Regions from separate parts of the Pseudomonas sp. TE3552 genome, predicted to be linked through region 1. Evidence: predicted binding sites of a transcription regulator. Region 1 holds the regulator's gene; each other region holds the start of a gene.
The links. Region 1 encodes FliA, which starts transcription of late flagellar genes. Its sites were predicted from a motif close to CTAAAGTTTNNNNNNNNNNNGCCGNTAA; they were not measured.
Positions count from the first base shown of each region.

Region 2: the regulator FliA is predicted to act here: its motif matches at 1,583-1,610, upstream of ACZ9BB_RS01535 (flagellar protein MotY).
Region 3: the regulator FliA is predicted to act here: its motif matches at 2,541-2,568, upstream of motA (flagellar motor stator protein MotA).

Region 1 covers NZ_JBWBQJ010000001.1:3,592,760-3,596,684, forward strand. The annotation lists gene ACZ9BB_RS16130 (chemotaxis protein CheA) at 1-360, opposite strand, end outside; gene ACZ9BB_RS16135 (protein phosphatase CheZ) at 398-1,186, opposite strand; gene ACZ9BB_RS16140 (chemotaxis response regulator CheY) at 1,208-1,579, opposite strand; gene fliA (RNA polymerase sigma factor FliA) at 1,747-2,487, opposite strand; gene fleN (flagellar synthesis regulator FleN) at 2,484-3,314, opposite strand; gene flhF (flagellar biosynthesis protein FlhF) at 3,432-3,925, opposite strand, start outside.
Region 2 covers NZ_JBWBQJ010000001.1:351,624-355,548, forward strand. The annotation lists gene rnt (ribonuclease T) at 1-473, opposite strand, end outside; gene pyrC (dihydroorotase) at 470-1,516, opposite strand; gene ACZ9BB_RS01535 (flagellar protein MotY) at 1,674-2,582, shown strand; gene ACZ9BB_RS01540 (argininosuccinate synthase) at 2,712-3,925, shown strand, end outside.
Region 3 covers NZ_JBWBQJ010000001.1:4,726,441-4,730,365, reverse strand. The annotation lists gene rhdA (thiosulfate sulfurtransferase) at 1-699, opposite strand, end outside; gene ACZ9BB_RS21405 (HDOD domain-containing protein) at 938-2,470, opposite strand; gene motA (flagellar motor stator protein MotA) at 2,637-3,488, shown strand; gene motB (flagellar motor protein MotB) at 3,492-3,925, shown strand, end outside.

The DNA.
Region 1 (3,925 bases):
GAGCAATTCAGGCGTGGCAGCCGTGATCGGGCTGCGTTCGCGGACTTCGCTGAACATGCTGTTCACCGCGTCCAGCGCTTCGAGAACCACGTCCATCAGTTCCGAGTCGACGCGACGCTCACCCTTGCGCAGGATGTCGAACACGTTCTCGGCGATGTGACAGCACTCCACCAGCTCGTTGAGCTGGAGGAAGCCGGCGCCCCCTTTTACAGTGTGAAAACCGCGAAAAATTGCATTGAGCAAGTCCGCATCATCGGGTCGGCTTTCCAGCTCGACCAGCTGCTCGGACAGTTGCTCTAGAATCTCGCCGGCCTCAACCAGGAAATCCTGAAGGATCTCTTCATCGGCGCCGAAGCTCATTAAGGGGGTGCTCCTACAGGTCTAAAAACCCAGAAAACTAAAATCCAAGACTGGATAACAAATCGTCCACATCGTCCTGACCGGACACAACGTCTTCTCTTTTATCGGCATGAATCTGCGGACCTTCACCCTGAGAGAGATGTTTTTGTGGATCTTTTTCAGCCAGCATCGCCTCACGGTCATGTTCGATACCCGCAAAGCGGTCTACGTGACTGGCCATGAGTACGAGCTTGAGCAGGTTGCTTTCAACTTCGGTGACCAGTTGGGTCACACGCTTGATCACCTGACCGGTGAGGTCCTGGTAATCCTGGGCCAGCAGAATGTCGTTGAGGTTGCTCGACACGACGCGGTTGTCTTCACTGCTGCGTGTCAGGAAACCGTCGACCCGCCGGGCCAACTCGCGGAACTCTTCAGCCCCGACTTCGCGACGCATGAACCGCCCCCAATCCGCGCTCAACACCTGGGCTTCGTCGCTCAGGCTGTTGATCAGCGGCGTGGCGTTTTCCACCAGGTCCATGGTGCGGTTGGCCGCGGCCTCGGTCAGCTTGACCACATAGGACAGGCGCTCGGTGGCATCCGTGATCTGAGACACTTCCTCGGCTTGCGGCATGTGCGGGTCAATCTGGAAATTGACGATCGCGCTATGCAGCTCGCGGGTGAGCTTGCCCACTTCCTGATACAGGCCGCGGTCACGGGTCTGGTTGAGCTCATGGATCAGTTGCACAGCGTCGCCGAACCTGCCTTTTTCAAGGCTGTCGACCAGTTCGACCGCGTGTTTTTTCAGGGTCGACTCGAAATCGCCCTGTGAAGATTCGTTATGCTCCATAGCTCCCCCGTGCGCAGTACATCAGCCAATGCGTTCGAAAATCTTCTCGATTTTTTCTTTCAACGCCTGGGCCGTGAAGGGCTTGACCACATAGCCGTTAACACCGGCCTGGGCCGCTTCGATAATCTGCTCGCGCTTGGCTTCAGCGGTCACCATCAGCACCGGCAGATGCTTGAGCCTTTCATCGGCGCGCACCGCACGAAGCAGGTCGATGCCGGTCATCCCGGGCATGTTCCAGTCGGTAACCAGAAAATCGAAGTTACCGCTTTGCAGCATCGGCAACCCGGTCAACCCGTCATCGGCCTCGGCGGTGTTGGTGAACCCAAGGTCACGCAACAGGTTTTTTATGATCCGCCGCATCGTTGAGAAGTCATCAACGATGAGGATTTTCATGTTCTTGTCCAATTCGACCTCCAAGCAGTCTTAAACGCGCCCAGCACCTGGACGCGCCATTTCAATCAATCCGGCAAAGCACTCAATGACTGTCTGGAGCACAACAGATCGAGACCGGTACGGTTCAACACCACACCAGCTCCATTCGCAGTGTCCCCACACTGCCTTCAGCGCGCTCGCCACTCCCCCAAACGCCCCCGCAAACGGGCCGCGCACTGGCTGTGTAACTGGCTGACCCGCGATTCGCTGACCCCCAGGACCTCACCGATTTCCTTGAGATTCAACTCTTCGTCGTAGTACAGCGCCAACACCAGTCGCTCACGCTCCGGCAAATTGGCAATCGCGTCCGCCAGCGCCGCCTGGAAGCGTTCATCTTCCAGATCGCGTGACGGCTCGAGATGAGCACTCGCGCCATCCTCATGCAGCCCTTCGTGTTCGCCGTCCTGCAACAGATCGTCGAAACTGAATAACCGGCTGCCCAGGGTGTCGTTCAAAATTCCGTAATAATCGTCGAGACTCAATTGGAGTTCGGCCGCAACTTCGTGATCTTTAGCGTCACGGCCGGTTTTAGCTTCAATCGAGCGAATCGCGTCGCTGACCATGCGGGTATTGCGGTGGACCGAACGTGGCGCCCAATCCCCCTTGCGCACTTCATCAAGCATCGCGCCGCGGATTCGTATGCCCGCGTACGTCTCGAAACTCGCGCCTTTGCTGGCGTCGTATTTGGTTGATACTTCAAGCAGGCCGATCATCCCGGCCTGGATCAGGTCTTCGACCTGGACACTGGCCGGCAGACGCGCCAGCAAGTGGTAGGCAATGCGCTTGACCAGTGGCGCGTAACGCTCGATCAGCTCGTACTGCGCGTCACGTGCCGACTGCTTGTAGAGGTTGTAACCGCTGGCTGTCATAACACGGGTCCTGCCGTTTGTTGCACGAGGCGCTCGACGAAAAACTCCAGGTGCCCACGCGGGTTGGCCGGCAGCGGCCAGGTATCGACTTTCTGCGCAATGGCCTTGAACGCCAGGGCGCACTTGGAACGCGGAAAGGCTTCGTAGACGGCACGCTGCTTCTGCACGGCCTTGCGCACGCTTTCGTCGTAAGGCACGGCACCGACGTACTGTAAGGCAACGTCGAGGAAACGGTCGGTGACCTTGGTCAACTTGGCGAACAGGTTGCGGCCTTCCTGCGGGCTTTGCGCCATGTTGGCCAGGACGCGGAAGCGGTTCATGCCGTAGTCGCGGTTAAGCAGTTTGATCAGCGCGTAGGCGTCGGTGATCGAGGTCGGCTCGTCACACACCACCAGCAAGACTTCTTGCGCAGCGCGCACGAAGCTGACTACCGAGTCACCAATGCCCGCAGCGGTGTCGATCACCAATACGTCGAGGTTGTCGCCGATGTCGCTGAACGCCTGGATCAGGCCGGCGTGCTGGGCCGGGCTCAAATGCACCATGCTCTGGGTGCCGGAGGCGGCCGGGACGATGCGGATACCGCCTGGCCCTTGCAACAGCACGTCGCGCAGCTCACAACGGCCTTCGATCACGTCGGCCAGGGTGCGTTTGGGTGTCAGTCCCAGCAGGACGTCGACGTTCGCCAGTCCCAGGTCGGCATCCAGCAGCATGACGCGCCGGCCGAGCTCAGCTAGAGCCAGGGACAAGTTCACTGACACGTTAGTCTTCCCGACGCCACCTTTGCCGCCGGTCACCGCGATCACCTGTACGGGATGCATGCTGCCCATGTTATTTCTTTACCTTGTCTTACTTAGACGGAGGCCACATTACTGGCTGCGCGTTCACCAATGGAACAATGCGTGGCAGACCATCGATGTAGGTACAAAAACCGTTCATTAAATACCTCAGCCAACCCGCTTGGTCGGACTGTGGTAAAGGTCAGCGAACATATCAGCCATGGCTTCTTCGCTGGGTTCTTCCTGCATTTGTACGCTGACGGCGCGGCTGACCAACTGATGACGACGCGGCAGATGCAAATCATCGGGAATCCGCGGACCATCGGTCAGGTAAGCCACCGGCAACTCATGGCTGATAGCCAGGCTCAACACCTCGCCCAGACTTGCCGTTTCATCCAGTTTAGTCAGGATGCAGCCGGCGAGGCCGCAACGTTTGTAACTGTGATAAGCGGCGGTTAGAACCTGTTTCTGGCTGGTGGTTGCCAAGACCAGATAATTTTTTGATTTGATGCCCCGTCCGGCCAGGCTTTCGAGCTGCATGCGCAGTGCCGGGTCGCTGGCCTGAAGGCCGGCGGTATCGATCAGCACCACGCGTTTGCGCAGCAAGGGCTCCAGCGCCTGCACCAACGATTGGCCCGGGTCGACATGGGTGACCGACACAT
Region 2 (3,925 bases), 3.2 Mb from region 1:
GGATGAAACGGGTTACGTTTCATGTCCAGGCGTGCGACAGCGGCGTTGAGGAAGCCCAGATCGAAGCTGCTGTTGTGCCCGACCAGAATCGCCCGTTTGCAGCCGTTGGCTTTCAGGGCCTTGCGGATGCCACGGAAAATATCAGTCAGGGCCGCTTCTTCAGTCACCGCCATGCGCAACGGGTGATCGAGCTTGATCCCGGTGAACTCCAGAGCGGCCGCTTCGATGTTCGCGCCTTCAAATGGCTCGACGCGGAAGAAGTAGGTGTGATCGGGATACACAAACCCTTTTTCATCCATGGCGATGGTGGTTGCAGCAATTTCCAGCAGGGCATCGGTGGCCGAATTGAAGCCACCGGTTTCTACATCGACAACTACCGGCAGGTAACCCCGGAACCTGGCTGCCATTGGATGACGAGGACCGCCTCCGCCGCCTTGACCGTCCTGTTCGTCGTCGAAATGGTCTTCACTCACGCGTGTTCCTCCAGCAGGCGCCAGCGCAGTTTTTCACCGGCGCGCAGCGGGATTACGGTCAGCTCGCCAAATGGCAGGCTGGTTGGGGCGGTCCATTCGTCACGGACCAGGGTGATGCGATCGGTGTTCGCCGGCAGGCCGTAGAAACGCGGGCCATTGAGGCTGGCGAAGGCTTCAAGCTTGTCCAGCGCATTGCGCTGTTCGAAGGCTTCGGCATACATCTCGATCGCGGCGTAAGCGGTGTAGCAACCGGCGCAGCCGCAAGCCGCTTCTTTGGCGTGCTGGGCATGGGGGGCCGAGTCGGTGCCGAGGAAGAACTTGTCGCTGCCGCTGGTGGCGGCGTCGAGCAGGGCTTCCTGGTGGGTATTGCGCTTGAGGATCGGCAGGCAATAGAAGTGCGGCCGAATCCCGCCCACCAGCATGTGGTTGCGGTTGTACAGCAGGTGATGCGCGGTGATGGTAGCGCCAACGTTGGCCGAAGCCGAGTTGACGAACTGCACGGCGTCGGCGGTGGTGATGTGTTCGAACACCACTTTGAGCGTCGGGAAACGCTCGACCACACGACGCATGTGCTCATCGATGAAGATTTTTTCGCGATCGAAAACGTCGACATCGCCACGGGTGACCTCACCGTGAACCAACAAGGGCATCCCGACTTCGGCCATGGCCTCGAGCGCAGGGAAAATCTTGTCGATGCTGGTGACGCCAGAGTCCGAGTTGGTGGTCGCGCCGGCCGGATACAGCTTGGCGGCGTGAATAAAACCACTGGCCTTGGCTTCACGAATTTCTTCGGGCTGGGTGCGGTCGGTCAGGTACAGAACCATCAGCGGTTCGAAACGGCTGCCGGCCGGACGTGCGGCGAGAATCCGCTGGCGATAGCCATCGGCTTCGACAGCGTTGCGTACCGGAGGTACCAGGTTGGGCATGATGATGGCGCGACCAAAGGTGCGCGCGACATCCGCGACGGTATTGGTCAACACAGCACCATCGCGAAGATGAATATGCCAGTCGTCGGGACGCAGCAGGGTCAGGCGGTCGGACATGAGGGGATTCCAGGCGGGTCGAACTCAGGGGAATGCTACCGGAAAAGACTCTTCCAGGCACTCGCTATCAAGTTTTGCGGCAACCTTCCGATACCCAACAGGTATGCCGTAAATGTGTATGTCGGTATTTTTGTTGCACAAGCCAGGGGAGCCTCCCGTGCGCCAGCGTTATTTAGCTTTGCTCAGTGTGTTTGCCAGCCTTCCTGCGATGGCGCTCACTTTCCAGACTCGTCTGGAGAGCATCGAGTGGACGGTCGAAGGTGACAAGTTCGAGTGCCGCCTGACTCAACCGATCACTGATTTCGGTGCAGGTGAGTTCGTGCGTCGCGCCGGCGAGCAGGCGACATTTCGTCTGAAGGCCTACAACTCGATGGTCGGTGGTGGTTCCGCGACCTTGCTGGCGGCGGCGGCACCCTGGCAGCCGGGGCGGGGCGACATCAACCTGGGGTCGGTGCGAGTCGGCAATGGCAACGTGCTGTTCAACAGTTCGCAGGTTCAGGCCGGGCGCCTGATCAGCGGGTTGATGGATGGTCGCAGTCCGGTGGTTCGACACTATTCGAGTGACGGTCGGGTGTCTGAAGTTCGTCTGTTACCAGTCAAATTCAGCAAGGCCTACGGCGACTACCAAGGGTGCGTGGCCAAGCTGCTGCCGCAGAATTTCGAGCAAGTGAAGCAATCCGAAGTCGGTTTTCCGGGGGAGGGTATCGATCTCGACGCCAGGGCCAAGGCCCAGTTGCAGGTCATGCTCGAATTCATCAAAGCCGATCCGACGGTCAACCACATTGAACTCGACGGCCATTCTGATAACAGTGGCAACCGCCTGACCAACCGTGAACTGTCACGACGCAGGGCGCTGGCCGTGATGGACTTCTTCAAGGCCAACGGTATTCAGGAATCGCAGATCACTATGCGTTTTCACGGTGAGCGCTATCCGCTGGCGCCGAACAACAACGCCGCCAATCGGGCGAAGAACCGCCGGGTTGCCGTACGACTTGAGCGAGTAGCGCCGACCGAAAAGCCGGCGCCTCAAGCCACTGCCTCCGCGAGCAGCGCGACGACCTCCTGAAGCGGCTGAAATCGTCGCTCACTCGACATAATCTGTCGCTTCGTCGTCATAAGCTGTCGCGCCTCTGTAAATTATCCTGCATGAGCGGTAGACTTGACGGCTTTCCGTAGAACCCCGTGGAGTGATGGCATGGCGGACGTAAACAAGGTCGTTCTGGCGTATTCCGGCGGCCTGGACACTTCGGTGATCCTCAAGTGGCTGCAGGATACTTATAACTGTGAAGTAGTGACCTTCACCGCTGACCTGGGTCAGGGCGAAGAGGTCGAACCGGCCCGCGCCAAGGCACAGGCCATGGGCGTAAAAGAAATCTACATCGACGATCTGCGCGAAGAATTCGTGCGTGATTTCGTGTTCCCGATGTTCCGCGCCAACACCGTTTACGAAGGCGAGTACCTGCTGGGTACTTCCATCGCTCGTCCGTTGATCGCCAAACGCCTGATCGAAATCGCCAACGAAACCGGCGCTGACGCCATTTCCCACGGCGCGACCGGCAAGGGTAACGACCAGGTTCGTTTCGAACTGGGTGCCTACGCCTTGAAGCCAGGCGTAAAAGTGATCGCTCCATGGCGCGAGTGGGACCTGCTGTCCCGTGAGAAGCTGATGGATTATGCCGAGAAGCACGCGATCCCGATCGAGCGTCACGGCAAGAAAAAATCCCCGTACTCGATGGATGCCAACCTGCTGCACATCTCCTATGAAGGCGGCGTGCTGGAAGACACCTGGACCGAGCACGAAGAAGACATGTGGCGCTGGACCGTCTCCCCGGAGAACGCTCCTGACAAACCGCAATACCTGGAACTGACCTATCGCAACGGCGACATCGTCGCACTGGACGGCGTCGAAATGACCCCGGCCACCGTGCTGGCGACCTTGAACCGTATCGGTGGCGAACACGGTATCGGCCGTCTGGACATCGTCGAAAACCGCTACGTCGGCATGAAGTCCCGTGGCTGCTACGAAACCCCCGGCGGCACCATCATGCTGCGCGCTCACCGTGCGATCGAATCGATCACCCTGGACCGCGAAGTGGCTCACCTCAAAGACGAGCTGATGCCTAAATACGCCAGCCTGATCTACACCGGTTACTGGTGGAGCCCTGAGCGTCTGATGCTGCAACAGATGATCGATGCTTCCCAGGCCCACGTGAACGGCGTAGTGCGCCTGAAGCTGTACAAGGGCAACGTGATCGTCACCGGCCGCAAGTCCGACGAGTCGTTGTTCGACGCCAACATCGCGACCTTCGAGGAAGATGGCGGCGCCTACAACCAGGCCGATGCGGCGGGCTTCATCAAGCTCAACGCCTTGCGCATGCGCATTGCGGCGAACAAAGGCCGGAAGCTTTT
Region 3 (3,925 bases), 1.1 Mb from region 1:
GTGAGTCTGGCAGTGGGTAATGACTTCTTTGTCTTTGGTGATACCGAGTTGTTCCAGGATTTTCGGCATGTCGGTGCGGATACGCAGGTTGCGCGCCTGATCCATGCCGGCGGTCCATTCGAAATTGACCGCGCCGGGAATATGCCCGCCCTTGGCCGCCAGCACTTTCTCGCCGGAGTACTCCAGCGGCCCGCGTGCGTCCCAGATCGCCAGGTCAGCGGCACCGAGGCGGCTTTGCAGGTATTCGCGGGTGGCGGTGGGTTCGTCGTGCAGGGTCAAGGCCACTGGGCCGCCGACCGCTGGCGGGATCTGGATCGACATGGGCATGCCTTCCGCCAGCCAGGCTGGCAGACCACCGTTGAGATAGTGGTAATTGCGATGGCCGATGACATCCAGCAGCCAGATAAAGCGCCCGGCCCAACCGCCGCCTTCGTCGTCATAGACCACGTAGACCGCATCGGGGTTGTGTCCCAACTCGCCGAACAATGCTTCAAGCGCGGCATGGGTCGGTAGCAGGCCTGGGGCAGGCGCATGCCCCAGCTGAGTACGTTTTGGATCGACAAAGCGTGCACCGGGGATATGCCCTTCGGCATAGCGGGCGCTGCTGGTCAGGTCCACCAGAATCAGATCGCGGGCGTCGAGACGCGGGAGCAGGTCGCTCGGTTCGATCACCAGCGCCAAGCCAGAGAAATCAGACATGTGAGGTCTCCAGAGCACAAAGGGGGGGATTGTAGCGCAGCGTCATGAGGCTCTGTTATCAGTTATTTCAGCACGGGCTTGTGGCGAGGGGGCTTGCCCCCGTTGGACTGCGAAGCAGTCCTAAAACCTACAACCTCATTCTGCCAGGCACACTGCATCCACTGGATTTGCGACTGCTTCGCAGCCGAACGGGGGCAAGCCCCCTCGCCACAAACACTGCATTTGGCACGTGCTTTTCTTAGCGGTGGCTAAAACTGTGCAGGGCTTTCTCGATGCATTGCGCGGTTTTGCCGAATGCTTGCACGGTGATTTCCGAGAACGGCCCGCCGCCCTGATCCGCCACCACAATCATGATCACCCGACCGTTATTGACCAATGAGCGCAGCAGCAGGTGTTCACCGCTGAACTGTTTACGCAGGCTGGCCGGCAACAGGGCCGAGAATTGTGCATTGTTGGCCGGCGTCAGGCGCACCTGAGCCTGTTGCGCGAGCAGGCGTTGCAGCACGCTGCTCTGGCTGACCACCAGGTTCAGGCCGGCCACTTCCTTGGGCAGCCCGGCAGTCTGGTGCACCCGCAGATTGGCGTGCGTTCGGTCGGCCATCAAGATCATCACTCGCCGCATGCCACACGCCACCAGGGCGTCGCGGGCCGATGTGGTCAAGTGCATGGCATTGGTAAAGCGGCTCGGCTCCACCAGCAATTCGGCACATTGTTTACGCCACTTCGCCAAGTCTTCTGCGGTCGGCGCCGCCGCAGGCAGCAAACCGGCGTGCACGCGATTGGTGCCCAACGGCCAGATCAGCGCGACAGCCGGGTGCCACAGGTCCGGCATGGCGTGATGCCGGGCACTGTTGGCGGCCTGCTGGTGCAATTGCTGTTGCACTTCATCCATCGGCATTTGCAGATAAAGGCTGGTCAGGTATTGCCAGCGTTCAATGTGCGGACTGTCCCAGGCCTGTTGTGCCGACAATGCCAGGCCGTTGGCCAGCAGCACGGTATTGGCTGGCTGATTGAGCCAGCGGCGCAGGGTCGGGTCGTCATCGAGGCGGTTCTGTTGGCGCAAGGGGTGATCGCTGTCGCGCGCGATGCGCAGGACTTTCACCAGTTCACGTTGGTCGGCGAGCAGCGTTCGATATCCCTGCTGCACCCAGATCGGCAAGCGCCAGATGTCCACCAGTGCCTGGCAGATTTCCAGCAGGCGCACGCCGAACAATTGCTGTTCGACCGTACTCGCCCGTTCGCCTTTGTGCATCACCCGCAGCTCCCAGTCTTCGAGCAGTTGCGGATGCGTGAGCGCCAATGGCCAGAGCGGTGAAAGAAACAGCAGGCTGCCCCAGTGAATGTCCTGCCACAACCGCGCCAGGCGACTGGCAAAAAAGCCGTTGGCCTGTTGGGTGGCATGCTGGCTGATCAGTTGAAGCTGACGCAGGGCGAGGGGAATCTGCGATTGGGGTTCGGCGGGCAGGCGCTCAAGCAATTCTTCGGTGCGTTTCAAACCGAGGCGATTGATCGCCACTTCGAGGTTTTCCGCGGGTTCGGTCATGCTGCCATGAGTATGGCGGTTGGCTTCGCGAATCACGCTCAAGGCCAGGGCCGGGCTGTCCTGCATCAGTTCGGCGATGTCGCGCAGTGAGCTGCGGTTATCGCGAATGGCTCTGCAGACGCGGTCGTGACTGGCTTGCGGAACTGGCAGGCGTACGCCATCGAGAAGCTTGACCCAGCCGTCGAGGGTGGTTGGTTTTGGCGTTGGGACGTTCGTTTCGTTAGCCATGTCTGGACGCGATCATCGTCTGCTTTACCTATCCCCGGAGCGGGTCAAATTAGCTTTTCGCCTGAACGGGCTATAGTCTGGCGCAGTTTTGCCGATAAGTAGAAGAAGAGATTTTTTAACTTCCGAATATGACCTTGAACCCGACTCAGTAAGTGCTCTCCTACCTATGGCTAAAATTATCGGCATCATCGTCGTATTCGCGAGCGTGCTCGGCGGATACGTGCTTTCCCACGGCAAGATTGCCGCCCTCATCCAGCCTTTCGAGGTGATGATTATCGGTGGCGCGGCCCTTGGCGGCTTCCTGCAGGCCAACCCCGGCCATATGACGATGCACGTGCTCAAGAAGGCCTTGGGCATGTTCAGTTCGCGTTTCAACCACACCTTCTACCTGGAAGTGCTGGGGCTGATTTACGAGATCCTCAACAAGAGCCGTCGCGAAGGCATGATGGCGATCGAAGGCGACATCGAAGATGCTGCCGCGAGCCCGATTTTCGCCAAGTACCCCGCGGTTTTGAAAGATGAGCGCATGACCGCGTACATCTGCGATTACCTGCGCATCATGTCTTCCGGCAACATGGCTCCCCATGAGCTTGAAGGCTTGTTCGACATGGAGCTGACCAGCCTCAAGGAAGACCTGGACCACCCCTCCCACGCAGTCAGCGGCATTGCTGATGCCATGCCCGGTTTCGGTATCGTCGCGGCGGTATTGGGTATCGTGGTGACCATGGCCTCCCTGGGTGAAAGCGACCAGAAGTCCATTGGTCTGCACGTGGGTGCGGCGCTGGTCGGTACCTTCTTCGGTATTCTTGCCGCCTATGGTTTCTTCGGCCCGCTGGCCCATGCCCTGGGCCACGATGCCAAGGAAGAACTGAACGTCTACGAAGCCATCAAGGCCTCTTTGGTCGCTTCGGCTTCCGGCATGCCGCCATCGCTGGCGGTGGAGTTCGGCCGCAAGGTTCTTTACCCGGCGCACCGTCCTAGCTTCGCTGAGCTGGAACAAGCGGTTCGCGGTCGCTAAGTCATGGAAAATAACCAGCCAATAATCATCAAGCGCGTCAAGAAATACGCGGGCGGGCATCACGGGGGCTCCTGGAAAATCGCCTTCGCGGACTTCGCGACAGCGATGATGGCGTTCTTCCTGGTGTTATGGCTGTTGTCCACGGCAACGCCGGAACAGAAAATCGCCATCGCCGGTTACTTCAAGGACCCGGTCGGTTTTACCGAAAGCGGCACGCCGTACATCATCGACCTGGGCGGCTCGCCGACCCTGGCACCGGAAACCACCCTCAACCCGGAGGTGAAATCCCAGCCTCAGCCGGACAAGGTGACGGTCGACTCCGAACAGGTCGAAGGCATGGCCGAGCAGGTCGAGAAGGAACGCCTGGAACTGTTGCTGCAAGAGTTGCAGAACAAGGTCGAAGAAAACCCGCAGTTGCAGAAGTTCAAGGACCAGAT